Regions from separate parts of the Marinomonas sp. BSi20584 genome, predicted to be linked through region 4. Evidence: predicted binding sites of a transcription regulator. Region 4 holds the regulator's gene; each other region holds the start of a gene.
The links. Region 4 encodes sigma-54, which starts transcription at its own class of promoters, with help from an activator protein. Its sites were predicted from a motif close to TGGCACNNNNNTTGCTNT; they were not measured.

Region 1 (7,631 bases), on a different contig from region 4:
TTCAAATTGCACGAATGGAGCATAATTTGTGTATTCCGTTTCTGGAACATAAGTGCGGTTGGTCAATATTAACGTTTGGCTGGTTGTGTCTTGCAGTAAATCTAAGCCTGCAGTGACGCTTAAGTTGTTATCTAATAGGTCATCTTTGGTTAGACTGAATTTCGCGCCGATTTTTTCTGATTGATTTTGGCTTTGGTCAAAGGTTATGCCATTGCTAGCGTCTTGGAAGCTACGTGACTCTGATACACCATATCTCCCTTCAAAATCCTGATGGAAGACTTGCGCTTTAAACTCCATACCATCAAGGTCGCTGTCGGTATAAGAAAGGCTGGTGGTCTGAACATCGTTGTACGGGGCCAGACCTCTTGGTGTGCTTTTGATGGAGCTGGTTGGAACACCGTTTGCTCTGTCTCCATTTACTCCGGTAAAGTTCATACGTCCTTTTAATCGGTACTTGTTAACTTCAAGTTCCAGTCTTTTATCATCGGTTAGCCAGTAACCAAGTTTGACAAAAGCATCGTAGCTTTTTGAATCCATTGTTTCGCCACGAGTAGAGTCTGAACCAACATAGTTGCCGTCGGCATCAAGATAGATTCCCTGTACTTCGTTGGTCAAACCCACAAGGTAATCAAAATTATCTTGTGAACCTTCTACTTGGTAGCCAATTTTATAAGCCAGAGAGTCGCTTTTTAATTCATCTGTAGGCGTTGTCAGCTGAACGTCTATATGTTGTTTTAGTTCGTTTGAACGATTTGATTTGGTGATGAAGTTAATGATGCCGCCGGTTGCCCCTAAGCCATGAATTGCGCTTGCACCATGAATCACTTCAATGCGTTCCACCATAGCAAGGTCAATGGTGTGTGCGGCACGGCTACCGTCTCGAAGTGGATTAGACTGTGGAACACCATCTATCATGTATAAAACAGAGCGTCCTCGAAAGGATTGGCTGCTATCATTTAATTTTTGCGTATTCGGTGCATAGGCGGGTAGAAGATTAGAAAGCACTTGCGAGCTGTCAGAGCTGATGGACAGTTGTTCTTCAATTTGTTGTCGAGTGATAACAGTGATGACCTGAGGACTGTCTTCTTTTTTGGTATTAGAGCGACTGGTTTGGATAACTAGCTCATCGAGGCTTACGGACTCGGTGTCTGCAAGGGTGATTTGTGAGGCGCTAAGGGCGAAAGGCAATAGGATAATTGCCGTGTAAGGTTTTTTGGATAACATTAAACGGAGTCCTTTATAAAATAGATTTATGTAATTGATAAAAGTAATGATATCTATTATCAATTAAAAAATCTTATTTTTGGGGGCTTTCTTTTAATGTCTTTTCAATTTAGGAGAGAGATATAAAGAGGGAAACCGCTACTTTTCCCTCTTTAATCAAATGGTTAGATTTTTAAATAGGTTTTAATATTTAACTCTGCGGCGGATGATTTGCAATCCAATGATCTGCAATGTCTTCACGGCGAGCAATCCAGACGTTGTCGTGGGATTGTACGTAGTCTAAGAACTTCTTCAGTGCCATGAATCTGCTTGGCTTGCCAAGGGTTCGGCAATGCATACCAATGGACATCATTTTCGGTGCGGTGGCACCTTCTTCATATAAACAATCAAAGTTGTCTTTTAAGTATTGGAAAAATTCTTCTGCGTGATTGAAGCCATAAGGCGAAGAAAACTTCATATCGTTGCAGTCGAGCGTGTAAGGCACGATTAGATGCGGTTTGCTACCACCATCAGGGGTATCGACTTTTACCCAATAAGGTAGGTCGTCGCCGTAGTTGTCTGAATCGTATTTTAGTTGCGTATGTTCTGCGACCAAGACGCGAGTATTTGGCGAGTCTCGCCCTGTATACCAGCCAACAGGTTTAGCACCAGTGACTTCTTCGATTAAAGCAAGCGCTTGTTGCATGTGCTCGCGTTCTTGCTCGATTGGCATTTCTTGATAATGAATCCATTTTAAACCATGGCAAACAATTTCGTGTTTGCCTTCCACAAAAGCTTTGGCCACTTCTGGATTACGTTGTAATGCAGTCGCAATGGCAAAAACAGTGAGTGGCAAACCGCGTCGCTCAAACTCATTTAAAATACGCCACACACCAGTGCGAGAGCCATATTCGTATAGAGACTCCATGCTCATGTGGCGGTCTTTGAAGGGCTGCGCGCCGAAGATTTCCGATAGAAATGTCTCGGCGTGTTCATCGCCATGAAGAACGCAATTTTCACCGCCTTCTTCGAAGTTTAAAACAAACTGTAAGGCGACACGGGCGTTGTTTGGCCAGTTAACGTTGGGCTGCCCTTGGCGTCCATAACCTGCGTAATCGCGTTCTAAATAATGTTTCATGGTCTGTGTTCCATTGTTTGTAATGTATTTATGGAGTAGTTACAGGCTCCAGTGAGCATAGCGTCCAGTAAAGGCTTTGCTAACACGCTGTCCGTATTGACCTTTTTTAGAGGTTTGTAGTCCTAACTGATGCAATGATTCTGCCAGTTTTACCGCCGCGACGACGCCATCAATGATGGGCACAGGCAGTTCTGCAGACAACTTTTCAACCAAACTCGACATGCCAGCACAGCCCAAGACGATGGCTTCCGCACCATCTTGTTCTATCGCGGCTAGGCATTCTGTTTTAAGTAACAGATAGGCAGCGGGATCAATATTTTCTAAGGCCAAAACGGGAATGTCAGTGGCTCTGACACCGCTACAATGATGCTTATGACCATACTTTTGTAGTAAATGCTCACTCGCTGGTAAAGTTCGAGATAGCGTGGTCACAACCCCAAAACGATGGGCAATCAGGCTGGCCATGTGAAAACCTGCTTCAGCAATGCCAATCACGGGGGCGTCAGCTAATTCACGAGCGGCGTCTAAAGCAGGGTCGCCAAAACAAGCAATGATGTGAGCATCAACGCCTTGTTGTTTGCCTTGTTCGATAAGATCAAGAAGAGCGGCGCTAGCAATGACTTCATCAAAAGCACATTCGATGCTTTTTGGTCCATGCTCAGGCGTACAGGCAATAATTTGAGTTGTTTCTAGCGCGACAGATTGAGCACTCAATGCCATGGCATGGGTCATGTCTGTACTGGTGTTTGGGTTAATGAGCTGAATTCGCATGGTGCTCCTAGTGGCCAAAAAGTCTTTGAAAATCGATATTTTCTTCGGGTTTGCTATCAAGAATGAGCGAAGATTTGATGTGTCTAAGGTGATGACTCATCCAGTGTTGTGCCTTATCTGTGTGTCCTTGATCGAGAAGGTCCAGAAGCTCCGAGTGATCTCCACAGTCGCAACCGACACTGCCGCGAGTACCGTAAGCGGCGAGAATAAGTGAAGAGCGATAGCACAGTTGTTGGACAAAATTCGCTAGTACCTTATTGCCTGCTAGCGTCGCTAACTCATAATGGAAACGAGCGGTTAGCTGAATAGAGTCTGCTAGTTGGTTGCCTTCTTCTGCGTATTTTTCTTCCTTCGCCATGGTGCGAAAACGCTCAGAATGTTCTGCATTCCAATAACCAAGTAAGGCTGGAATGAGTTGCGGCTCAATTAATATGCGGCTGTCTAGAACTTCTAATGCTTCGGCTTCGCTTGGATGGTTTACCTGCGCGCCTTTGTTTTTTTCGATCACTACAAAATGCTCTAAGGCGAGTCGCTGCAATACTTTGCGGATGCCGGTTCTGCTCACACCAAACGCTTCTGATAGCCGGTCTTCTGGTAAACGCGCTCCTGGTGGTAATTGGTGTTCGACAATGGCCTTTAGCATTTGTCGGTAAATATTCTCGTCATTCGACATGAGTGCTTCTCTATAAATTGTATACGATATCTTGTTAAATATAGTTCTTAAGACAATATAGCATGCTAGTTTGTTTCGTACATCTTAAACAAAAAATGAATTGATTGTGCACAATATTGGTGTGGTTTTCGTTTTTTTGACTTGGAATGGTGCAGTAAATATTGGTTTTTTGGGTTCATGTTCCTATTTTTACTTAAGTTCTTTGGGTTCTGTTTTTTGGCACATAAATTGTATTTAACATTGTATACAATTAAAAAGGAACGCAATCATGAAACAAGAATTTGAGCAAAGCCCTAGATTAGCAAATAGCGATCTCTTGCCGGAGAAAGATCAAAAATGGGGTTGGTATAGTATCTTCGCTTTTTGGATGTCAGACGTTCATAGCGTGGGCGGCTACGTGTTTGCTGCCAGTTTGTTTGCCCTAGGTCTAAATGGTATTCAGGTCTTTATTAGTCTGTTGTTGGGCATTTCCATTGTGCTTGTTTTTGCCAATTTGATGGGTAAACCGGGACAAAAAGCGGGTGTGCCTTTTCCTGTGGTAGCGCGTATGTCATTTGGCGTATTCGGTGCCAATATCCCGGCTATTATTCGAGGATTGATCGCGGTGGTTTGGTACGGTATTCAAACCTTTCTCGCGTCCAGTTCCTTTATTATTTTGTTGCTGTATTTCTTTCCTGACATGGCGTCTTTGGCGGATAAGTCGTTTATCGGGCTGTCTTACTTAGGTTGGATCGGCTTTACAGCCATGTGGGTGGTACAAGGTGTCGTGTTCATGTTTGGTATGGACATGATTCGTAAAGTGATCGATTGGTCTGGTCCGGCTATTTATGTGGCCATGTTTGCTTTGTGTATTTATATGGTTGATCGAGCGGGTTGGGAAAATATCAGTTTCAATTTGAGCTCAAATAATCTAACAGGCATGGATGTGTACGTGCAGATGTTCATTGCTATTGCCTTGGTTGCCGGGTATTTTGCTGGGCCAACCTTAAACTTTAGTGATTTCTCTCGTTACTGCGGCAGTTATAAAAAATTAAAACTGGGAAACCTATTGGGCTTGCCACTTAATTTTGTCTTGTTTTCTTTGTTTAGTGTGGTGATTGTGTCGGCTTCTATCCCAGTATTTGGTCAGATGATCACCGACCCAGTGGAAACCGTGAAACGTCTAGATTCTGGCTTTATTACGGTTCTTGGCGCGCTGACTTTTATCTTTGCGACAGTGGGCATTAATATCGTGGCGAACTTTGTAGCGCCTGCGTTTGATTTCTCCAATGTATCACCACAGAAAATCAGCTTTAAAGCGGGTGGTTTTATTGCCGCGTTTGGTTCTGTGCTGCTAACGCCATGGAATTTATTCAATAACCCAGAAGTGATTCACTATACAGTGGATGTGTTGGGCGCGATGATTGGGCCTTTGTACGGCATTATTATTGTCGACTACTTCTTTATCAAAAAAGGTCATATCGATGTGGCAGCTTTGTATACAGAGTCTCCTAAAGGCGCTTATTGGTATGAAAACGGTGTGAATAAGAAGAGTGTCTATGCTTTGTTGATTGCCGGTGCGGTGTCTATCTTGGCGACCTTTGTGTTTAGCGCCTTGGCAAACTATGCCATCTTTATTGGTGGTATCGTGGCGGCATTGTCTTATCGTTATATGATGGAGCCAGAGCGCGCAGCTCTGCAAAGTATGGCATTGGCTAAGTCGTAAATGCGTTTGATCCTAACACTCAAAAGCCCCGCATTCCCTAGGAAAGGAATGCGGGGCTTTGTTTTATTTACTCAGTGAAAAGGGTTGTTAAGCCGTTGCAGCAAGGTCCGCTTCAGCAGCTGCCAACATGTCGAACTCTTCTTCCGGTGTTTTCGCCACAAGGCGATTTTTACTATACAAGAAGTAGTAAGCGGCGCCGATAGCGAACAAGACCAGCGTGTAGAAAAACGCGCGTGGGTCGTAAGCGTAAACACCAGTCAAAGCCAATAGCGATAAAACAAACGCGATAGACGAGGTGAAAATACCGCCCGGTGTTTTATAAGGACGTTCCATGTTTGGCTGTTTGATGCGAAGCAAAATGTGGCTGAGTGCCATCAAAGCATAAGACACGGTTGCGCCAACCACGGCCATGGCAAGCATCAGATCGCCTTCGCCCGTCAAAGACGCAAGGAAGCCTAAAATGCCAGGTACGATCAAAGCACGAGTAGGCACTTTACGTTTGTCTGTTACTGACAAGCTTTGTGGAATGTAACCTGCACGAGACAGAGCAAAGACCAAGCGGCTGTAACCGTAGATGATAGAGAAGAAAGACGCGATCAAACCAGCAAGACCGAGAACGTTTACCACAGTTGCCAAAGTATCATGACCAGCAAAGTTTAAGGCGTCAACCAAAGGCACCGCGCTCTTACCCATCGCATCTGCACCAGCAGCGCCCGCTAACAAAAACACCACCAAAAGTGCCGTGAACAGTAAGAAGATCATCGCGCCGATAATGCCTTTTGGCACATCTTTCGCTGGATCTTTGGCTTCTTCTGCGGCTAGAGGCACACCTTCAACCGCCAAGAACAACCACATGCCAAATGGCAATGCCGCCCAAATACCATACCAGCCCATCGGCATAAACTCAGACGCGCCAGCGGCATCGGTGACCGCCACATCAAATAAACGGCTGCTATCAAAATCGCCAATCAAGGCTACTGCTGTCGCTAGAATGGCGATGACTGCCAAGCCGCTGATGACCATCATGACTTTTAGCGCTTCGCCTGCACCGGCTAGGTGAATGCCGATAAAGACAATGTAAAACGCGGCGTAGACCCAAGGTCCATTAAAGCCCAACAGGGCTTCTACCGCAGAACCGATAAAAATAACAATGGCGGCAGGCGCCAAAGCGTATTCAATTAACACCGCTAGGCCGGTTAAATAACCGCCAGTAGGCCCCATTGCTTGACGCGCAAAACTGTAACCGCCGCCCGCCGCTGGGATAGCGGCAGACATTTCTGCCAAGGATAAAACCAAGGTGAAATACATCACCGCCATGAGCGCTGCTGCGATGGCAAACCCGCCCCAGCCCGCTTCGGCAATACCAAAGTTCCAGCCTGCGAAGTCACCAGAGATAACGTAAGATACGCCCAAACCCGCGAGCAGAATCCAGCCCGCGGAGCCTCGTTTTAGCTGGCGTTTCGCCAGATATTCTTTATTGATTTGATCAGACATTTTAGTTTCCTTTTGTTCCAGTTGTGCTCTATATGTTGAGTTTTAAACCGTCATTTTTTGCCCTGTGGGCTTATAGTTTTCTTGCTTTTCTGTTTGTACGTCTTCGTGCGTTTTGTTTTTCCTTATCTTTTTTCTCTTGTCTTTTTCCTCGTATTAGGAGATGAGGAAGTTTTTTGACTCCTTTGAGGTGTCTACGATTAAATCGTCGTCTGATCTGTCTTTGAGTTTTACGCCAGACAGCTTCAGGGTTCGTGCTTCGTTTAATAGATAAAAGGCTTTGCGTGCGGCTTCTTGATAGACCAAGCCCGCTGGGCGAACGTTGGATATGCAGTTGCGGTAGGCATCTGTTAGGCCGACTTTGCCGTCCCAAGTGAGATACAAGCCTAAACTGTCTGGCGAGCTCAGCCCCGGACGTTCACCGATTAATACCAAAACACATTTGGCGTTTAGGCGCTCACACACATCGTCACCAATGGCAACGCGGCCTTGTTCAACAAAGCAAACAGGTGCGATGTTCCAGCTTTTGATATAGCCAGACAGGGCTTGCAAAAAGGGCAAGGTGTTTTGCTCTACTGCCAGCGACGACAAACCATCCACCACGACAATGGCAAGGTCATAGTTTTGCGAAGTAGAAACTCTGTGCTCGT
Region 2 (7,631 bases), on a different contig from region 4:
CTTATCATTTGGCGAGGGTTGATGGTATCGATGCGATTTTGTTTGGTCACTCTCATCGAATCTTCCCCGGCGATAAAGCATTAGATGCCTTCGAAGATGTGGATGGTGAAAAAGGTACGGTATTTGGTAAGCCTGCGACTATGCCTGGTTTTTGGGGTTCTCACCTTGGTGTGATTGACTTGAAACTGGAGCCTGCGGGCAGCGGTTGGAAAGTGGCTGACGGCAAGGCGGAAGTACGTGCAATTGCCCGTCGTGAAGGTCGTAATACAGAGGCTTTGGTTGAAGCCGATACGAGTATTAATGACGCTGTGAAAACCGAGCATGAAGGTACTCTGGCTTATATGCGTCGTAAAGTGGGTGAATCCACAGCTGACATCAATAGCTTCTTTGCACTCGTGCAAGATGATCCATCCATTCAGATCGTGAACAATGCGCAGATTTGGTACGTAGAGAATATTGTTCGTGGTACGTCTTATGAAGGCTTGCCAATCTTGTCTGCCGCAGCGCCGTTCAAGGCTGGTGGTCGCGGTGGTCCAGAGTATTATACCGATGTGCCAAAGGGTGATATCGCGCTTAAAAACGTCAGTGATTTGTACATCTATCCAAACGATTTAAAAGTCGTGAAGTTGACTGGTGCACAAGTGGTTGAGTGGTTAGAAGCAGCGGCGGGGCAGTTTAATCAAATCGATGCGACGTCTGCTAAGCCACAAGAATTGGTGAATCAGTCTTTCCCAACTTATAACTTCGATGTGATCGACGGGATTTCTTATCGTATCAATGTGACACAACCTGCTCGTTACAATACGGATGGTGAGGTGGTGAATAACGACGCGCATCGTATTATTAAGGCGATGTTTAATGGCGAACCATTAAGAGCGAAAGATGAGTTCTTGGTCGCAACCAATAATTATCGCGCTGGTGGCGGCGGGCATTTCCCAAATCTTAACGGCGAGACTATTGTGATCGATGCGCCAGATAAGAACCGTGATGTGGTAGCAAATTACTTATTGAGCCAAAAGACCATTAATCCTGCCGCTGACGGCAATTGGTCGTTCACCGGTTTTGGTAAAGCAAAAGTCTTGTTTACAAGCTCGCCAAAAGCAAAAGAAGCCGCAGCTAAAAATATGACTTATCAGTCTTTAGATGAAAATGGTTTTGCTGTGTTTCAGATCAAATAGCTGAGTTGAAATAACGGCCATTGAAATAGCACAAAGCTTATAAACGAAAAAACACCTGCTAAATAACTTAGCAGGTGTTTTTTTATGAGTTTATTTGTCTTTCATTAACGCTGTTTGGTTTCAAACTCTGGGTGAATCCAAACGGGAGCGTCTAGGCTCGGCAAGGCTGCTTTGCCAAGAATCATGTCGGCGGCTTTTTCTGCCACCATGATCGTTGGTGCATTCAAGTTGCCGTTGGTGATGGTCGGGAAAATAGACGAATCCACCACGCGTAGGCTTTCGATTCCGCGGACTTGGCATTGCTCGTTTAGCACGGCCATTGGGTCGTTGTCATCGCCCATCTTACAAGTACAAGATGGATGATAAGCACTTTCCACGTTCTCTTTTACCCATTGGTCGATTTCTTCATCGCTCTGGATATTTATACCCGGTTGAATTTCATCACCACGGTAATCGTCTAGCGCAGATTGTTGAAGCACTTCGCGAGTTAGGCGAATCGTGTCGCGCCAGTCTTGCTTGTCTTGTTCGGTCGAAATGTAGTTAAACAAGATGCGCGGTTTCGCCGCTGGATTAGCGGATTCGATCCACAATTTGCCACGACTTTCTGGCTTATTTGGGCCAACGTGTACTTGGAAACCATGACCTTCAACCGCTGCTTGACCATCGTAACGCATGGCTGCTGGCAAGAAGTGATATTGAATGTTTGGCCATTTAAGACCTGCACGAGAGCGAATAAAACCACAAGATTCAAAGTGGTTGGTCGCTCCTAGTCCGGTTTTAAACAACATCCAGCGCGTACCGATCAAACCTTTGCTGATCAAGCCAAGCTTACTGTTTAGCGTCACAGGTTGTTTGCAGTAGTACTGGAAGTAGACTTCTAGATGGTCTTGCAGGTTTTCACCGACACCAGGCAGTTCGTGAACCAGAGGAACGCCGGCTTTTTCCAAGACGTCTTTTGGACCGACACCAGACAGTTGCAACAACTGTGGTGAACCAACGGAACCTGCTGACAGAATGACTTCTTTGCTGGCGGTGGCTTGTTGAGTTTGGCCGTTTTTGCTGAACTCAATGCCTGTGGCTTTTTTGCCATTGAACAATACTTTATGGCTTAGAACGCCCGTTTTTAGCGTCAAGTTAGGGCGTTGCATAGCACGACGTAAATAGGCGTTAGACGTAGAAGCACGTACGCCATTTTTAACCGTCATGTGCATTGGACCAAAACCTTCCTGACGGAACGCGTTGTAGTCGTCTGTTTTGCCGTAACCGGCTTCTTCGCCAGCATCGATAAAGGCTTGGTAAAGCGGGTTGTAGGTCATATCGTTGCCGTTGTTGGTCGACAGTGGGCCGTCGCCGCCACGGTATAAGTCCGCGCCGCCTTTCCATGTTTCGGCTTTTTTAAAGTAAGGCAGGCAAGTTTGGTAGTTCCAACCTTTGGCGCCGTTTTCTTCCCACTGGTCGAAATCACAAGCGTGACCACGCACATAAACCATGCCGTTAATAGACGATGAACCGCCTAATACTTTGCCGCGTGGACAATGCATTTCACGGCCATCAAGACCGGGCTCTTTGTCCGTGTGGAATTGCCACGCGTATTTTGTCGTGTTCATTGGGTAAGACAAGGCGGTCGGCATTTGGATAAAGACGCTCTTATCTGAGCCGCCCATTTCCAATAGCAACACCTTGTGTTCGCCACTTTCTGTCAGTCGATCTGCTAGCACACACCCTGCGGAGCCAGCACCGACGATAATGTAATCGTACGTTTCGTTTGCCATGACTTGTCTCATCTATTAAGAGTTAAGTGCTTCGCTTAGTAAGGGCTTTGAATGTCGTTTAGATCAACAAAGACGCTCTTCGTTTGAGTGTAGTGGTACAAGGTTTCGATGCCGTTTTCTCGACCGATACCAGACTCTTTGTAACCGCCCACAGGCATTTCAGCTGGAGAAGAACCCCATGCGTTAATCCAGCAAATGCCAGCTTGCATTTGAGCAATGACACGATGGGCACGAGCGAAGTCTTTGGTGAATACGCCAGCGGCCAAGCCAAGCTTGGTATCGTTAGCGCGAGCAATCACTTCATCTTCGTCGGTGAAGCTAAGCACAGACATTACTGGACCGAAGATTTCATCACGTACCTGTGGCATGTCGTCGGTGCAATCAGTGAAAACAGTTGGAGCAACAAAGGCACCTTTGTCTAAGCCGTTTTCAGTAACTTGGTAACCGCCGCATAACAAGGTCGCACCAGCGTCTTTGGCCGCTTGAATGTAGCCCAAGACTTTCTGCATGTGGTCTTTGGAAATCAACGCGCCGACTTGCGTGTTCATGTCCATTGGATCGCCAATAATCATGGCTTCAGTACGTTGTTTTAATTCTTTGGTGAAAGCGTCCAACATGTCAGCGTGCACGAATACACGAGTACCGTTAGTGCAAACTTCGCCTTGCGTGTAGAAGTTGGCCAACATCGCCGCAGAGACAGCCTGATCTACTGGCATATCTGGGAAGATGATCATTGGTGATTTACCGCCAAGTTCCATGGTCACCTGCTTCAACGATTGCGCCGCCGCTGTCATAACTTTTTTGCCTGTTCCCACTTCACCAGTGAAAGAGACTTTGTCGATGTCTGGGTGATTGGTGATCATTTGGCCAGTGCGACCGTCGCCTTGAATGACGTTGAAAACACCATCAGGCAAGCCAGCTTGGGTGTAAATTTCCGCCAGTTTAAGCGCTGTAAGTGGTGTTTCTTCTGATGGTTTAAAGATCATCGCGTTACCCGCAGCCAGCGCAGGACCAGATTTCCACATAGCAATTTGAATAGGGTAGTTCCACGCGCCGATGCCAGCGCAAATACCAAGTGGCTCGCGACGAGTATAGAAGAAGTTGCCATTGCCAAGGTCTTGGTAATCGCCTTGGATTTTGTCGGTTAGGCCTGCGTAATATTCGATTACGTCAGCGCCCGTTTGAATGTCCACGCAAATGGCTTCTTGAAGTGGCTTGCCTGTGTCTAATACTTCAAGACGTGCAAGCTCTTCATTGTTTTCACGCAATAGCTCAGCGGCTTTTTTAAGGATGCGTCCGCGTTCAACAGGGCTCATTGCTGCCCACACTTTTTGACCTTGTTTTGCAGACTCAATAGCAGCATCTAGTTCAGCTTGTCCTGCGTGCTCTACTGTTGCAATCACTTCGCCTGTGGCTGGGTTGATTGTCTCAAAGTGTTCACCGCTGGTGGATGCATGGTAGCGGCCATGAATGTATTGCTGCTGATGTGCCATGATGTGCCTCTTTATGTCTGTTTCAATGCTCTGTTTAGAGTCATTGAGGTATTTGAGTTTTTATTAAACGCGCGTTTAATAAAAACAATTGTACATATTTTGACTATAAATTGCAGCTCGAATCCATGAATTAGTGGTTTTGGGGCAAAAAGATGACGTTATGATACGAGGAATGTTGCTGATTGAATGCGGGAGTATTGAACGCAGAAGACCCCTCAAAGCAAGGTTGAGAGAGGCAAGCGTCTCGGCTTAAAACCTAAAAGCGAGACGCTATGATTGAAATGCTATAAACGTTACGAAGCGTTATTACAGGCTGATGACGCCGTTTGTGTCGTAGCTTATTGGGCTTGGAACGTAGGCGTCTGCCATGTCATCATTTAGCCATTCAGAGCCATCCAGAACATAACGAAATTGGTACGAGGTTTCGATACCCAAGTTAAGCGTCGACACAAAATCGCCAGACTTCTGTTTTTTCATTGGGTTGGCTGTGCAGTCCCAATTATTGAAGTCACCAACGACAGCGACGCTTTTTGCATCACCAATCGCTTCAGCAGGTAATGCGAATTTCACTTTGCATTCGGGTTTGGTTTTTAAATAGGTTTTTTCAATCATTTTTAGCTCCATGATCTAGCGATAGACAAATGTGTAAGGCTACGGCAAAAGCCCGAGGTTAGATGAAACGTGTTGTTTAAATTACTCTTTGAAAAAGCTCTTTAAAAAAGATTCTCTTTTAATAATAAAGCAAACCCTACGCCATATTTACTAACTGATTAATCCCAAAACAAAAAACGTTTTATTTTTAGTCTAGGCTTATCTTCTTCGATCCATTTTAGTATCTATCATGACACTAAATGCGCTATTTCAGGGCTTACCACATCTATACAAACTTAAGACGTAAATTCACATTTAAAGGTATTTTCATGTCCTATACTCAAACGACACCAACAAAAATAATGAGGTGTTTTATGGATATTCAAATGGTCGTTCTTATTGTGTTAAGCATAATGTTGGTCATTAAGATTGTTTATCTGGTTGTCTTTAAACGCCCAGAACAACAAGATGATGACCACACCCATGGTCATCACTCACATAGTCATCATACTCACGGTCGTCACTATCGTGGACACCACCATGATTCGTGATAGCTAATTATGGTTGAGTGCCAGCGTTGTGACCTCGGTAACGTTTGTTTTTCGCTTCTTTGACTGTATTTAGGTCTACTAGGACCAAACCGTCCACACAGTAGCCAAAGTCGGCATCGACACCAAAGTCTAAGAAGCGAACTCCGCCTGTGTCGCACAATTCACTGTACTGTTTGAACAGCGTTGGTACGCTGGCGCCAAAGTGGCTGAGCTGTTCCTTTAATATTCTAAAGTCTTCTTCATAGTTATCACCGCTGAACATGGCTGAAATGATGTCAGAGTGTTCTGTATTGACTTGATAAGGCGTGAACGAACGCGCCAAATGTTCTTTGTCGGCATAGTAGAGCTTGTAAAAGGAGACAATAAAATCTTTTGCCACTTGTGGGTAGCTGTTGCTTAGACTCACAGGACCAAACATGTAGCGAATTTCAGGGTGTCTATCTAAATAGGCGCCAATTCCGTACCACAAATAATCTAAGCTGCGCTTGCCCCAATACTTAGGTTGGATAAAGCTACGTCCTAGTTCAATACCTTGTTCGAAATAAGGTTCCATATCGCAAGAGTATTGGAACAGTTCGGCGCTGTAGATACGATTTGGTGTGTCTGACTTCATGTAACGTGCAACTTCACCTATGCGATAAGCGCCAACGATTTCTAGCTCTTCTTCATCCCATAAGATCAAATGGCGATAGTATTGATCGAACTTGTCTAAATCAGAGCGTTCACCAGTGCCTTCACCCACTTTACGAAAGGCGATTTCGCGCAAACGCCCAATCTCTTTCATAGTCACCGACATCGGATCGTAATCAAACAAGTAAATTTGTTTGTTGTCTTTGGTGCTACCAAGGTGCTCGGCTATTTTGAGCTCTTGTTTGATCATCTGTCTATTTTGCGGATGTTCAACGGTCTTTTCAGTTTTAAGCAGCGGTTTTTTGCCTTTGGCGATGCGGTACAAATGGCGTTTCACCAGTTTATTTTTCTCTTTATCGCTTAAAGGCAGTTGTGCTACCTCTTGAATCGGAATGGCTTGGCCAACTTGCATGGGGATTTTACGATTGCGCTGGCGGAACATCTCGTTGGCGAGCTGCAAAGTTGATAGCGGACGATACAAAATAGAACTGGTATAAAATAGCATAGAATTACGGCCACCGATGTGAACCGGCAATAACGGACTGTTGGTTTTTTGTGCGAGTTTTAGATAGTTCTGATTCCAGTGCTGATCTTTTACGCCGCTTGGCGACATGCGAGACACTTCCCCAGCAGGGAAAATAATCACGGCTTCTTCATTATGCAAGCAGCTCATGATGGCTTTTAGCTGCTGGCGTCCGGTTTTTCCGCCGAGATTATCGACGGGAAGAACGAGCTGCTTTAAGCCGTCAAATCCCATTAATAAATCATTGGCGACGATTTTTACGTCTGGGCGAATTTCACCAATTAATCGGAGTAAAGCGAGGCCATCTAAGGCACCAAGAGGGTGGTTGGCGATGATCATCACACGTCCACTTGCGGGAATGTTTCGACGATCTATTTGACTCACTTGATAGCTAAAGTTGAAGTGATCCAGTATACGATCAATAAATTCGAAGCCAACACAGCCGTGGTTTTTTTCCAGGAATTGGTTTACTTCATTTTCGTGGAATAAGCGTTTTAACACGCTTAACGTTGGGCGAGTGATAAATGGGCTTTTGTCGAAAAACTTAGGAGATTTACTGGCAATCATTTGCTCGACTTGTATCACAGTGGCGCTCCGCTCTAATAAGTTTTTATATATCTTATTAGTGAGAGTAGAGCGTCAATATGACAGCGTCGTGACGTTTATGTGGCGAATATATGACTCGTTAATAAAAGCCTTTCGCGACTGTTTTGTTCGTCAATGCTTTGTTTAAAAATAGTAGAATAGGTTAAATCGACGGCGTGTTTGTGTTTATCGGTTAACTGATAGGGGGGCTGTCTTCATCTGTTCCTTCTTCAAACTTATAAAAGAAGTTCCACAAACAATATAGCGTGATACCTGCTGCAACCATGGCCCAGATAGGTTCATTCGAT
Region 3 (7,631 bases), on a different contig from region 4:
CAATGTCGGTGATAACGGTAAGAATCGATTCTATATTATCGCTGTATTTCACTAAATCATTAATGGTAGTAACTACATCGCCCATTTTATGAGTCAATTCAGCAATCGAAGTGGTCGTGCGATCAACAATAGCCTCACCTTCTTTTGCTGCATTATCAGCTTGATTCGCTCGGCTTGCTGCTGTTTGAGCATTGTCTGCCACATCATGCGCAGTCGCTGACATTTCATGCATCGCAGTAGCTAGCTGATCCAATTCATTAAGCTGCGTATACAACTGCTTAGAGGACTCTACAGAAGATGCTGCCGTCTTATCAGTATTCTCACGTATATGGCGAGATTGACTTTTCACTTCGCCAATTAATCGCTGTAAATAATCAATAAACTTATTAAATTCACCCGATACATGACCAAATTCATCGTCACTGGTAATCGCAAGACGTTTGGTTAAATCACCTTCTCCGCCATTGATATCTTTTAGCGATTCATGCAAAGCACGAAGTGGTTGTAGCAAACCTGTCACGACAAAATACAGCACAATAGAAACAAGTAAGGCTGCAATTAACGTTCCCCAAAAAGCGACCCAACCAAATTCTCGGACACTGGCGAACAATTTATCTTCATCCAACACCACGCCAACATACCAATCTGAACCGTATAAATTAGGCAATGGGCTAAAAGATACATATACCTGAGTACCATCAGCCAACTGTTTTTCAACCAGGTCTTTACTTAGCTCTGGCACACCACCTTGAAGCAAATTAAAGACAGATTTACCGTTTAAATCGGCATTTGGGTGACTGATTATATTTCCATTTTTACTTAATAAGAACGCATAACCGGTATTATTAAAATTCAAAGCATTGACAGCCTCGGAGACAGTTTTAAGGCTTAAATCACCACCAAAGCTGCCTTTAAACTGACCATGATCAGAAAAATCTGCAATCACAGAAATCAGAATATCGCCTTCAGTAGAGACATACGGCTCTGTTAATGCCGCTTGCTTATGCTGCTTGCCCATATCATACCAAGGACGTTTACGTGCATCCCAACCTGGTGGATTCCAATTAGGGTCATTGGTGATCCGGCTACCGTTAATATCTAAGCCACCAAATAGCAAAATAAATTCATCTTTATAAATAGGTAAATCAAAGGCTTTTTGAATGGTTTCTGTACTAAAATCCGCATCAACCGTTTGCGAAATGACTTCAATCAAATCCATTTTGTTTTTAAGCCAATTATTAACCTGTAAAGCTAATGCTTTACTACTTTCTTGAGTGCTGGTTGTTGTTTTCTCAAACAATGCACTTCTAAGGCTGCTGTATTGCAACCATGAATACAATGAGAATGCTAAAACAACAACGACGGATGCACACAAGACAACCTTATGGGAGACCTTCATTTTTTCACTACCTATTTAATAAAATTAAAACAGCGTTACCGCTTCCATGCAAATTCAATACTAAACTTAATAGCATCAAATTATTTAAAAATAACGACTTCCGGTGAATTTATAACAGCCGCTTATTAATCACCACCTTTAAACAGTTGTTTTTTGTAGCAACTAAAGTTTTAGCAGACAATCGATAATTATTCATATAAAAAAACCCCGCGTTCCTCACGGAAGCGGGGGTGGGTGTTGGCAACGCTAGGAAATCACGCTAGATCGAATCGATCCAATTCCATTACCTTGGTCCATGCAGCAATAAAGTCTTTCACAAAACGTTCTTGTGAATCAGAGCATGCATAGACTTCTGCAATAGCACGAAGCTGAGAATTAGAACCAAATACTAAGTCCGCACGTGTTGCTGTCCATTTGATCTTACCAGTTGTACGGTCACGACCTTGGAACTCTTCCTCTTCTTCAGAAGTAGCAAACCATTTGGTTCCCATATCCAATAAATTCACAAAGAAATCATTGCTTAACACTTCTGGCTGCGTCGTAAGAACACCATGCTGAGATTGATCAAAGTTGGCGTTCAATACTCGCAAACCACCTAACAATACCGTCATTTCTGGTGCAGAAAGCGTTAACAATTGCGCTCTATCTACCAACATTTCTTCGGCAGAAACAGTAAACTTGCCTTTCAAGTAGTTACGGAAACCATCCGCAGCTGGCTCAAGGAAAGCAAAAGAGTCCACATCTGTTTGCTCTTGAGACGCATCCGCACGGCCTGGAGTAAATGGCACAGTCACATCATGACCTGCTGCTTTTGCAGCTTGCTCAACGCCTACCGAACCAGCTAAAACGATCAAGTCAGCAAGGGAAACCTGTTTAGTAACATCTTTGCCATTAAACTCCGCTTGAATGCCTTCTAAAACAGACAATACTTTAGCCAGTTGCTCTGGCTGATTTACGGCCCAATCTTTTTGTGGTGCTAAACGAATACGAGCACCATTTGCACCACCACGCATGTCTGAGCCACGGTAGGTAGATGCAGAAGCCCAAGCAGTCGATACAAGCTGTGCAACCGTCAAACCAGAAGCCTGAACTTTTGCTTTAAGATCGACAATATCTTGATCATTCACGGTTACGTAAGTCACCGCTGGAATCGGATCCTGCCATACTAACTCTTCTTTTGGTACCAATGGCCCAAGATAACGAGCAACTGGCCCCATGTCACGGTGAGTCAATTTGTACCAAGCACGAGCAAACGCATCGGCAAGTTGATCTGGATTCTCATAAAAACGTTTAGAAATCGATGCGTATATCGGATCATCACGCAATGCTAAATCCGATGTAAACATAATTGGCGCATGGCGTTTAGATGAGTCATGAGCATCTGGAACAGAATTAGCTGCCGCACCATCTTTAGGAGTCCATTGCCAAGCGCCTGCTGGGCTCTTAGTCAATTCCCAATCGTATTCAAATAAGTTTTCGAAGTAACCATTGTCCCAAGCTATTGGGCTTTTCGTCCAAGCGCCTTCAAGACCACTAGAAATAGTGTCGACACCTTTGCCCGTGCCCATACTATTGCTCCAGCCAAAACCTTGTTCGGCCATACCAGCCGCTTCTGGATCAACGCCAACTTGAGCGGCATCACCAGCGCCATGGGCTTTACCAAAAGTATGACCACCAGCAATCAAGGCTACGGTTTCTTCGTCATTCATCGCCATACGTTCAAAGGTATCGCGAATATCGCGAGCTGAAGCCAGCGTATCAGGCTTACCTTCTGGCCCTTCTGGATTAACATAAATTAGGCCCATTTGTACGGCAGCCAACGGATCTTCCAATTCACGGTCGCCAGAGTAACGTGGCGCATCATCTAGCCAAGTTTTCTCAGTTCCCCAATAAATGTCTTCTTCTGGTTGCCATACGTCAACACGACCACCAGCAAAACCAAAAGTTTTGAATCCCATGGATTCCAATGCACAGTTACCTGTTAAGATCATCAAATCTGCCCAAGAGATCTTACTGCCGTATTTTTGTTTAATAGGCCAAAGCAATCGACGTGCCTTGTCTAAGTTAACGTTATCTGGCCAGCTGTTTAATGGTGCGAAACGTTGAGTACCTGACATCGCGCCGCCACGGCCATCTGCAGTACGATAAGTACCCGCACTATGCCAAGCCATACGGATGAAAAATGGACCATAATGACCGTAATCGGCAGGCCACCAATCTTGAGAGTCTGTCATCAGGGCGAACAAATCTTGGCGAAGCGCTTCAAGATCCAAGCTATTAAACTCTTTGGCATAATCAAAATCTTCACCCATCGGGTTAGATTTCGGTGAATGCTGATGAAGAATATTTAAGTTCAACTGGTTCGGCCACCAGTCTTTGTTTGACGTACCGCGGCCCGATGATTGATTTGCACCTGCGGCACCATGATTAAAAGGACACTTACCTTCGTTTGACATTTTTTCTTTAGACATAGCGGTCTCTCCTGCTTGCTGCTTAGAACATTTTATTTTTCAATAACGCTTCATTAACTATAGTTATAAACTTAAAAAGAGTGAGTAACTAATAAATAAAAACTAAGAAGATAATAGCCTAAGCCAGCCACCCTACTATTTCATTGCTATTAAATAGTGCACTCAACATAGAAGAAGATATGCATTTAAGGCTCAGTAAAATCAGGAATTGTATAAAGTGCCTAATCATTTATTACTATTCTTAGTCATCTCGCCATAAACTCATCAGAGAAATAGTATTAATCCAAAACTGGTTCGCAAGTTGCTTATATACCGAAGGAAACCAAAAATAAGCGACTTTGACTTAATCATCATGGGAAACGACTATGACGCAATCAGATTATCCATTAATTGAAGTACCTCAAAATAAACGCCGAGGGCTACTCCCCATGGCAGTGATTCTGCTTGGGTTCACCTTTTTCACCGCAACCATGTGGGCCGGGGGTACATTAGGAACGGCGTTTTCATTTTCAGAATTGCTCTTCGTTATTCTAATCGGTAATTTGCTTCTTGGCCTTTATGCTTCTTGTTTAGCATTCATTGCCTATAAAAGTGGCCTAAACAGCGTACTAATGGGGAGGTTTTGCTTTGGTGAAATTGGCAGCAAGTTGGCAGACTTCATCCTTGGCTTCACTCAAATTGGCTGGTACGCATGGGGAACAGCAACGCTTGCTATTGTGTTAGTCAAAATTACGGACATACCAGAAGCATGGCAAACGCCCCTAATGATTATCTTCGGCATGGCTTTTTGTATTACCGCCATGATTGGTTTTCGAGGCATGGATATTTTATCCAGAGTAGCTGTTCCTGCCATGCTCGTTTTTATTTTAATTAGCCTTTACACAGGATTAGTCGATGTTGGTGGTATATCCGCCTTGTTTGACATTGAGCCAACACAAAGTTTGAGTTTCACCGCTGCCATCACCATAGTTATTGGTACTTTCGTTAGCGGTGCGACTCAGGCAACGAATTGGAGTCGCTTTGCTAATAGCGGAAAAGTCGCTGTTTGGGCAACTATGGGGGCATTCTTTATAGGCAATGGTTTGATGGTATTAACTGGTGCGCTTGGTACGTTAATTTATCAACAAGCCGACATTGTCGACGTCATGCTAGCGCAAGGTTTTATGGTGCTGGCTGTACTTATGTTGTTTCTCAATATTTGGACAACTCAAGACAACACTATTTACAACTTTGCCGTCGCAGGTTGTAACCTTCTTCGAACTGATAAACGTCGAATTGTGACCGTCGCTGGCGCAGCCATTGGCACAGTCATGGCGGTGTTTGGAATGTACAACTTCCTCATTCCTTTTCTGGTTTTGTTGGGAACATTTATTCCGCCTATTGGTGGTGTAATCATGGCTGACTTTTTGTTGCGCCATAAAGGCCAATACCCATTGCTAGCCAATGCTAAGCTACCCGCTTTTAATTGGATTGGACTTGGCTCTTATGTCATTGCGTCTGCTGCAGCCTATGCGTCTCCGGTGATGCCACCTATTATTGGGGTCTTTGTGGCAATTGTTACTTATGGCATATTATCTTTTCTATCCCATAGACAAGCAGTAACCGTATTAGGAAATCAATGAGTATTTGTTGCGTAGACATACCTCGTTTACCCGGCCTCGAAAGCATTATCTTTCGAGCCGGTTTAACTGGCGGCCAACGCATTGTTCGTTGGCCTTATGTAGCAGAAAATGATTCGATTCAACCTTGGGTAAGTGGCGGTGAACTGGTTTTTGTGACCGGAATTAACCACCGCCGCACTGAAAGAAATCTCTGCCAGATGGTAAAAGAAGCGGTAAATAGCAATGTCGCTGGACTGGTTATTTTGACTGGTCCAGAATTTATCCAGCAAATTCCTAACAGTGTATTGGAGCTTGTGAATCAGCATCAGCTTCCCATATTAGAACAGCCTTATAGTCTAAAAATGGTGCTGGTTACAGAAGTCATCAGTAATGCTATTGTTCAAGACAACCTACTAGGGAAGTCAGTTCGGCTATTTTTGACCAAGTTAATAAATGGGTTTGATCAAGCACCAGAGTTAATCCATTTACGCGCTGGGGATTTAGGCATCAGTGACAACTGCCCTTTTGCAACATTGGCATTAAGAATTAGTCATATTAATCCCAAAACAGACGACCCGAATTATCAGTTACTCCACTTCAACCATGAACTAGAACAACACCTAGGCAGCATTTTAAAACGCAGACAAATTGACTGGCCGGTTCTAAATTATGAAAAAGACCTACTGGCTATTTGGCCTGTCACTGAAAACGATACCTCTGAGCTTTATGATGAATTGGAGCAAGTACTAAGCTTGTTGCAAAAGCGCTTTCCACAACTCGTGCTATGTATTGGTGTGAGCGAACGTAAAACAGGCTTAGATAAGTTAGCCGAAGCAACAGAACAAGCTCGGCAAGCATTACAATTCGCAATCAAACATCAGCACCAGCGTATTTTTTTCTACGAACAGCTAGGCATTGCTCGTTTATATGCAGCCATTCCAAATCGCGGTCTACTAGCAGATTTTTGCAAGCAACATTTAGGCGAATTATGCTTTGCTCGTGACGATGCAACTCTTGAAATGAAAAGCACACTAAATCACTACTTCAACCACTTTGGGCATTTGCAACAAACAGCCGACGCAATGAGTGTCCACAGAAATACACTAAATTATCGCCTTAATAAAATAGAACAACGTTTAGGCTACTCTCTACAAGACCCATTTTTACGACTCAATTTACAAAATGCACTACTTATTGAACAAGTATTATTTCACCATCACAACATTGAAGAACAGGCTAGCACGCCTGCTCTGCACCACGATTGAGGTTTTTTATGCATGTTATCAACGCCCGTTTACGCCAACGTCCAGAACTATTTTCCATCCACATTGACGAAGGACGTTTCAGTAAAATTGAAGCACAAGAAAGCACGTTAGCAGCAACTGACAATGCAATTGATGCCAACGGTAAATTAGTTTGTGCGCCTTTTGTCGAGCCACATATTCACCTTGATGCAGCCTTAACGGCAGGCGAACCCGAATGGAATCAAAGCGGTACACTTTTCGAAGGCATTGAGCGCTGGAGTCAGCGCAAGCCAATGTTAAATGAAGCCGACATCCGCCGTCGTGCATTGTCCACAATAGAACTACTGGTGCAAAACGGTGTACAAGCAATTCGAACTCATGCGGATACAACAGACCCGACTTTAATCGGCGTTCGCACACTTTGTGCTCTTCGCGATGAGCTAAAAGACAAAATCGATTTACAAGTAGTTGCCTTTCCGCAAGACGGCATGCTGTCTTATCCAAATGGCTTAAAGCTGATGGAAGAAGCCTTGGAAATTGGCGCTGATGTGGTCGGCGGAATTCCACACTTTGAATACACACGTGAATTGGGTGAAAAATCCGTCAAATTAATAATAGAGCTAGCAAAAAAATACGACCGATTAGTGGATGTTCATTGTGACGAAATCGATGATCCAAATTCTCGTTTCTTAGAATTTCTTGCCTGTGAAGCTTTATTTCATGACATGGGATCTAAAGTAACTGCAAGCCACACCACAGCCATGCATTCTTATGACAACGCCTATTGCTCAAAACTGTTTCGTCTATTAAAGAACTCCGGCATTAACTTTATATCCTGCCCAACCGAAAGCATTCACTTACAAGGTCGTTTTGACACTTACCCTAAGCGTCGCGGAGTGACGAGAGTCAAAGAGCT
Region 4 (7,631 bases):
TCATCTCCATTGGCAACATACTGCTCTCCTCGATAACTGAGACCGTCACTATCTAGTTCGGAAAGGGCGCTTTTTAGTCCAATGGTGCTGGTGGCTTTATGCTCATTCTGGCGTGTTACTATGTTGACTACTCCGCCTGCCGCGCCGCTGCCATAAACAGCGCTACCGCCGCGTAAGACTTCGATTCGTTCGATATTAGCAACATCGATGTTCATCAAATCACGACTGACGTTTCGATTGGTATTTTGAGGAATGCCGTCGATCAGCACTAGAAGATTTCGACCACGAATGCTTTGATTATAGTTAGTTAAAGTCTTGCTAGCAGGCGCCATTCCAGGAACTGTTTTGGCAAGAATCTCGCCTAGGTTACTGGCGGTCTGATACTGATTCTCTATCTGCTGGCGGTCAATCACTGTAACAGAGTGGGCGAGTTCTTTGACTTCCATGCCCTGGCGAGTGGCAGTAACTTTTACTGCCTCCAGCTCTACAGAGGTACTGATATCTTGTGCAATTGAAGCGATCGAGAATGGGGTGGTGGTCGCCAAAAGAAGTAGGGATGTCAGATTTATATTCGGTTTCATGGGTGCTCAACTTCCATATAAAATATTAAAGTTAATTATGATAATCATTATCGTTTGATTTTTCAATAATTTTCCTAAATTTACACAGATTACTGAAAGAGAATTTGATATATAGATAGATTCCCATTTTTAATAGGTACAGGTTTGGCGGACACTAAATGTTATTATTTGTTCGGCCAAGGAGAAAGTTATAAGACATCTCGTTTACAAGAAAGCGCACATGTCGTTGCACGAGTGCCAAAAGATATTTAAGAGATTATTATGATATCTGGTGCTTCAATATCTCGTTTTTATTTACGTCGCCTTAGATAAGATAAAGCAAGAAGTAGAGCGCACATCATCGTGTAAAAATGGCAGATGTACTGCTATTCAAGGAGAAGCTTTCTAGTGCCAAGGGATCAAGAGAAGAGACTCTTAGTTTAATTGCTAACTTTGAGCAAGAGTCAGATTCGATGTAAGGGAACTATAAAGATCCGGAGATCACAGTCGAAGATTTGCTAATAAAGCTTGATCGTTCAGTGCCAAGTTTTACACATTTAGTAAGAGGGTCATGACTTAAGAGCTGTCTTGTGTTGTTTTTAAAGTAACGGCTTCAGGTGATTTTTTTGTGTTTCAGACGCCACCAATAAAACAGTTATAGAAACAATAAAACCGCCAGTTGGGCGGTTTTATTGTTTTAGCGCTTGGACTAAGTGATCAACCTTGGCTTACGAACTTCATGGAGATGGAGTTGACGCAGTGGCGGATGTTGTTTTCAGTGAGTCTTTCCCCTTCAAATACATGACCTAGATGGCCTTCGCAATTGGCGCAGACTATTTCTATACGACGGCCGTCGGCATCTGGTACGCGTTTTACAGCATTGGGGATTTCGTCGTCAAAACTTGGCCAGCCGCAGTGAGAAATGAATTTGTGTTCTGAGGTGTAAAGCGGCGCTTCGCATTGGCGACAAACATACAGGCCGCCTTCCATTGTGTCGGTGTATTCTCCAGTGAATGGGCGTTCGGTGCCTTTATCAAGGATTACACTAGCTTCTACAGGTGTAAGCTTGTTGTATGGTTTACTCATAAGACTTGTTCTCCTGTCACTATAATGGACGTTAATAGCATAAATTATGTCATGCCTTATCGCTGTAGACTAAGACAATAAATTGCACGGCGAGTTCGAGTTTTTGTGGGCGTTAGTTTTTAGTAGGGAGTGGGCATAAAAAAGCCCATCTTAAAGACGGGCAATTTTATGTACGGATACGCCATTATCAATGTATAGCGTCGATCTTTGGACTTGAGTTTAAGATTATTCCATTAAACCAAGACGCTTTTCTTCGGCTTCACGTAAGAAACGGAAAAGTTTTTTACGGTTTGTGGTGTTTCCTTCTTGTGACACTTCTTTCTGAGATTGGCGAATAAGCTGTCTAAGCAGTTGGATGTCTTCAATCTGTGGGTTTTCTTCTAAGTATTCAGACAGTACTTCTTTGCTGTTCTCGCCAATTAGCATGTCGCGTTTAATCTCAAGCTGATGAAATAGCTTGTTGTAAGCGGCAGAAGTGGAATCGAAAAGCGCTACACGGTGCGCTATGGCTTCGTGATCTTCTGTGCGCATTACCTTGCCGATGTATTGCAAGTGTCTTCTCATGGCTTCATGTTGCTTTATGCGGCCAGCTTCAACGAATGCTTCGCGTAGAGTGTCAGACATTTCCACTTTTTTAAGCTGATTTTTGCTTAGGCCTAGTAGTTTTTTTCCAAGATCTTGCAGGGCTTCCATTTCACGCTTGATCTGGGTTTTGCTCTTAGGGATTTCTTCGTCGTTGTTTTCAAATTGATCAAAATCTGTCATGGGAACCTATATTAGAAAAATAGTAGCGAGACCAAGGAAGGATAGAAATCCAACCACGTCGGTCACGGTAGTCAAAATTACGCTGCCGGCTAGGGCGGGGTCGATGCCAATTTTTTTTAGTAGAATTGGCAGAAGTGTACCAGTGGCCGCTGCAAAAAGCAGATTTATTATGATAGCGCCTGCAATGATATAGGCAATCTTGATGTTGTCAAACCAAAGTGCGGTAAGTGCGGCTATTACTGTTGCCCAAACAAGGCCATTTATGAGTCCAACAATGAGCTCTCTATTAAGTAGCCAGCGAGTATTGGTAGAGCCTATCTGATTTAGTGCGATACCGCGAATGACCAGTGTCAGTACTTGAGAGCCAGCTATACCGCCCATGCTAGCAACGATTGGCATGAGTATAGCTAATGCGACAACTTGGTCTAGTGTCTCTTGGAATAAGCCGATAACGTAAGACGCTGTAAAGGCGGTTATTAGGTTTATGCCAAGCCACACTGCGCGTCGCTTGGTGGTTTTCATGATGGGTGCGAAGGTATCTTCGTCATCATCAAGACCCGCCATGCTTAACATGGAGTGTTCGGCTTCGTCACGGATAACGTCTACAACGTCATCGATGGTGATGCGGCCAAGTAGTTTTTTAGTTTTGCTGTCAATAACGGGAGCGGATACTAGGTCCATTTTTTCAAAAAGCTGCGCGACTTCGCTGGCAGGCGTTTCTGCGTCAATGACGGTGAATTCTGTTTCCATGATATCGCGCACTGTAGCGCTAATATCTGATACCAGTAGTTTGGTAAGTGGAAGTATTCCTAAAAGGCGATCTGAACGGCTGACAACCAGTAAGTTGTCTGTCATGTCTGGTAGTGTTGAGTGTCTGCGTAAATAGCGAAACACTAGATCGACGGTAATGTTTGGACGTATGGTGATGGTGTCCGTATTCATCAAGCCGCCAGCAGAATCTTCCGAGTAGCTTAATAGTGCTTCAACTCTTGTTCTGTCTTGCGTGGACATTGACGCAAGAACTTCTTTTACGACCTTTTCTGGTAGGTGTTGCAGTAAGTCTGCAAGGTCATCGCTTTCAAAATGTTCGGATACGGCGATAAGTCGCTCTGTATCCATGTTTTTCATGAATTGTACGCCAATATCTTCGCTTAGATATTGAAGTACTTCGCCTTCATTCTTGGCTTCTATTAACTCCCAAAGAAGCTTACGCTCTTTGGGAGGAGAAGACTCTAATAGACGAGCAACATCCTGTGCGGGCAAAGCGCCGTTAAGTAAATAACGGATTTGCATGGTGGTACCGGATTCGAGCGATTCGGTGACCGTTTGGAGGTGATTTAGAGTGTTTTGCTCTGACATATAAGTCTTACTCGTCTTCACCAAAACGATTATTTATTAATTCTATTACCGCTTTTATTGCATCTAACTCGTCTTCACCATTGGTTTTGATGCGAATTTCTGTGCCTTTGCCGGCAGCAAGCATCATCATCGCCATGATGCTTTTTCCGTCAACATTTCGGCTATCTTTTTCTATGGTGATATCGCAAGAAAAGCGAGTGGTTGTTTCAACCAATTTGCCAGCAGCGCGAGCATGCAAGCCAAGTTTATTTATGATCGTGACGGACTCTTCCTGCATGCTTTTTTCCTATATTAGTGATTCAAATATATTGAATAGTTCTTCATTGGTCTGTGCTGTGCGCAATTTATCCAGTGCTTCTGGAGATTGGGCAAGTTCTGCTATTTGAGCTAGTGTTGCAAGGTGTTGGTCACACTCATGAGGTGGAACAATTAATGCAAATATTAAGTCTACCGCTCTTTTATCGATGGAATCGAAATCAATCGGAGTTTGCAATGACATAACGACAATAGCGGTATGGTTTGCAGATTCTAGGCGACAGTGTGGAATAGCTATGCCGTTGCCTATGCCTGTACTACCTAGCTTTTCACGACCTAGTAGTGCGTCATAGACAGCTTCGTTGTCACAATGCAGTCGATTGGAAGCAACTTCAGCAATGCTTTCAAGTACTCGTTTTTTACTAACAATATCTTGTTTTGCGAGAACGAGTTCCGCTTTTAATAATGATTTCAAGGACATGATAAAATGGTTTCCGTTTAGATCAGTCGTTTTCGTTCATTGGAAGGAGGGATGTTCATCGCCTCTCGATATTTGGCTACAGTGCGTCGAGCAACCTGTATGCCTTGGTCTGCTAAAATAGCAGCTAGCTTGTTATCGCTTAACGGTTTTTTCGCCGGTTCATCCGATACAAGCTTTTTAATCATAGCTCGTATTGCGGTAGAAGAACATTCTCCGCCAGAGGCGGTGTTTACATGGCTGGAGAAAAAGTATTTCAGCTCAAAGATGCCTTTTGGTGTGTGCATGTATTTCTGTGTTGTTACCCTAGAAATAGTTGACTCATGCATACCTACTTCTTCTGCGACATCATGAAGAACCATGGGTTTCATGGCTTCTTCCCCTAGTTCGAAGAAATCAATTTGTCGACTTACAATGCAGCTTGCCACTTTTAATAAAGTTTCGTTGCGGCTCTGTAGGCTCTTCATGAACCATTTTGCTTCTTGAAGAGATGTTTTTATGTAAGTCACATCTTCTGCTGTTGCTGCTGCAGTGCTAGCCATCGCTGAGTAAGTCTCATTGATTTTGATGGGCGGCAAAGCGTCATTATTTAGTTCCACTTGCCATACGTCATGGCGTTTTTTCACTGTGACATCAGGAATAACGTAGTCCGTGTCGTCAGCGTCAATAACTGAGCCTGGGCGTGGGTTGAGCTGTTGAATCAAATTGACGACTTCTTTTAGTGCTTCGTCTTTGAGCTTTGTCTTACGGCTCAACTGAGCAAAATCTCGATTACCTAATAATGGTAGGTAATGATCAATAAGATTGTATGTGCTCTTATACAGCGGGTGGCTTTGGAATGCTTCTAGTTGCACAAGAAGGCAGTCGCGTAGGTCAATTGAGCATACGCCTACAGGGTCAAAGCGCTGCAATCTATGCTGCACTGCAATGACTTCTTCAATATCTAGATCTTCTAATTCAGTGCCGAGAGATTCCCAGATGTCATCGGGAGAAATGCTTAAGTAGCCATCAGGTTGAACGCATTCAATGATGGCGTAAGCGATTTCAATGTCGCGATCTGACATGTGGGTTAAATTTAATTGCCATATAAGATGGTCTTGGATGCTTTCTGCTGGTGCGTTACGGCTTTCGAAGTCGCTATCGCCTTCGTAGCTGTTGTGATCGCTGACAGCTGCAGAACTTTGATAGGTATCATCCCAGTTACTATCTATGGATAGTTCTTCAGGGATGCTTTCTGTCCACTCAGATTCTACGCGTGGTTCTTCGCTATTATTGTCGACTGTTGTATCGGCAGCGCTTTTTGATTCTATGCTTGCAGGGATGTCGTGATGAATTTGTTCGTCGTCGTCGAGCTCAAGCAATGGGTTCGATTCAAGAAACTCATGAATTTCTTGTTTTAAATCCAACGTAGAAAGCTGCAGCAAGCGAATAGCCTGTTGCAGTTGTGGCGTCATAGTCAGCTGTTGACCAAGCTTTAATTGTAAAGACTGCTTCATAGAGCAACTCTTTCTTCTATTTGAATGAATTGGAACGAGTTATGCATACTACTCCCTTTCTACAGCAATGATAAGGGGTTACAGACGGAAGTCGTCGCCTAAATAGACCTTTTTTACTTGTTCATTGTTGATGACGGTACTGGCATCGCCAGATGCAATGATGTAACCATTGCCAACAATGTAAGCTTTATCACAGATGTCTAGTGTTTCTCTGACATTGTGATCGGTAATTAAGACACCGATTCCACTTTCTTGGAGATGTTTGATTATGTGTTTTATGTCACCAACTGAGATAGGGTCTACGCCAGCAAAGGGTTCATCAAGTAGGATGAATTTTGGGTTCATGGCAACCGCTCTCGCTATTTCAACCCGGCGCCTTTCTCCTCCTGATAGTGCCATTCCTAGGTTGGTGCGAATATGGGTGATATGAAACTCTTCTAAGAGTTCTTCTAGTCTTTCTTGTTGCTGTGCTTTTGTTAGCTTTTTGCGGGTTTCTAAAATGGCTAGGATATTATCTTCTACAGACATTTTCCTAAAAATAGATGCCTCTTGAGGGAGGTAGCCAATGCCTTTTTGAGCACGAGTATGCATGGCGTCATGAGTGATGTCTTGGCCATCAATAAATATGCCGCCAGCGTCGTTTGCTACCATGCCAACTATCATATAAAAACAGGTGGTCTTACCCGCGCCATTAGGGCCGAGTAGGCCAACGGCTTGGCCAGACTCAACGGAAATAGATACATCCTTTACGACTTGGCGTTTTTTGTAGCTCTTCGCAAGGTGTTTTGCTTCTAGTAGTGCCATCTATTTTTTATTCTCAGGTGCTTGTTTATCTTTTGGCGCTTGCGGTTGTAAGGTCATTGATACGCGCCCTGAATCTTTTTTCTCAGCACTGAATGTGCCGTCATCAATCATGTAGAGGATGTAGTCTGCGGTGATGGAGTTCTGCATTCTGCTTAGGTAACCATCACCAATAATTTCTAATTTTGATTCGCTGGTTAAATAATGTATTTCATTGCCTTTACTGATAACAATGTTGCCGCTCCAGTCTATCTGCTGACTGAATTTCGCAGGTTTTCCTGTGGCTTCTAGGCTGCTAAATTTTCGGGTCTTAGCGTCTGTTGTTACTTTAAGGTATTGGGCCTGAATTTCAATGGTACCTTGCTTAACAAATACATTGCCTTTGTATATTGCTTCGCCTGAATTTTGGTCGAATGATGCCTCATCAGCTTGTATTTCTAATGGCTTGGTTGTGTCTTCAGGTAGTGCGTATGCGTATTGGCCAATTAGGGCTGAAGTAAGCAACACGCTGACGTTAATGAATCGTTTCATATTTTCCTCGTACAGATCCTGTCATCACGACTTCTTCTGAGTTTATATATGTTGTAATTGTGCCAGCAGAAGTCTCTCCTTGAGTGGAGATAAGCGTTGCATTTCCATAGCTGGTTAGTGATTGATCTTTATCTAAATAATGTATGTTATCTGCACTTAGCTTTATATCTTCAGATTGAAGGTATTTTTTAGTCGCTCTGGCATTTTCGGTTAATAGAATATCATTACTTCCGTCTTCAATAACCCCTTTATCTGCTTTTGCGCTCCAATGACCTGATTTTGAGTAGCGCTCGACGTTCG

Region 1: the regulator sigma-54 is predicted to act here: its motif matches at 4,003-4,020, upstream of TY87_RS04060 (NCS1 family nucleobase:cation symporter-1).
Region 2: the regulator sigma-54 is predicted to act here: its motif matches at 5,182-5,199, upstream of TY87_RS08330 (isoamylase early set domain-containing protein).
Region 3: the regulator sigma-54 is predicted to act here: its motif matches at 4,161-4,178, upstream of codB (cytosine permease).

What each region holds. Positions count from the first base shown of each region.
Region 1 is NZ_KZ454871.1:29,956-37,586, reverse strand. It holds gene TY87_RS04080 (TonB-dependent receptor) at 1-1,224, opposite strand, end outside; gene puuE (allantoinase PuuE) at 1,415-2,341, opposite strand; gene TY87_RS04070 (aspartate/glutamate racemase family protein) at 2,381-3,112, opposite strand; gene TY87_RS04065 (GntR family transcriptional regulator) at 3,120-3,785, opposite strand; gene TY87_RS04060 (NCS1 family nucleobase:cation symporter-1) at 4,054-5,490, shown strand; gene eat (ethanolamine permease) at 5,578-6,984, opposite strand; gene eutC (ethanolamine ammonia-lyase subunit EutC) at 7,138-7,631, opposite strand, start outside.
Region 2 is NZ_KZ454875.1:86,223-93,853, forward strand. It holds gene TY87_RS08315 (bifunctional 2',3'-cyclic-nucleotide 2'-phosphodiesterase/3'-nucleotidase) at 1-1,178, shown strand, start outside; gene betA (choline dehydrogenase) at 1,283-2,950, opposite strand; gene betB (betaine-aldehyde dehydrogenase) at 2,986-4,443, opposite strand; gene TY87_RS08330 (isoamylase early set domain-containing protein) at 4,750-5,055, opposite strand; gene TY87_RS22460 (hypothetical protein) at 5,409-5,585, shown strand; gene TY87_RS08335 (bifunctional ornithine lipid synthase OlsF) at 5,593-7,323, opposite strand; gene TY87_RS08340 (hypothetical protein) at 7,517-7,631, opposite strand, start outside.
Region 3 is NZ_KZ454880.1:45,390-53,020, reverse strand. It holds gene TY87_RS12525 (methyl-accepting chemotaxis protein) at 1-1,399, opposite strand, end outside; gene katG (catalase/peroxidase HPI) at 1,654-3,870, opposite strand; gene codB (cytosine permease) at 4,236-5,492, shown strand; gene TY87_RS12510 (PucR family transcriptional regulator) at 5,489-6,736, shown strand; gene codA (cytosine deaminase) at 6,745-7,631, shown strand, end outside.
Region 4 is NZ_KZ454896.1:25,972-33,602, reverse strand. It holds gene TY87_RS20120 (TonB-dependent receptor) at 1-581, opposite strand, end outside; gene TY87_RS20115 (methionine-R-sulfoxide reductase) at 1,278-1,646, opposite strand; gene yjgA (ribosome biogenesis factor YjgA) at 1,872-2,411, opposite strand; gene mgtE (magnesium transporter) at 2,418-3,770, opposite strand; gene TY87_RS20100 (HPr family phosphocarrier protein) at 3,778-4,047, opposite strand; gene ptsN (PTS IIA-like nitrogen regulatory protein PtsN) at 4,057-4,506, opposite strand; gene TY87_RS20090 (RNA polymerase factor sigma-54) at 4,524-5,999, opposite strand; gene lptB (LPS export ABC transporter ATP-binding protein) at 6,078-6,803, opposite strand; gene lptA (lipopolysaccharide transport periplasmic protein LptA) at 6,804-7,331, opposite strand; gene lptC (LPS export ABC transporter periplasmic protein LptC) at 7,315-7,631, opposite strand, start outside.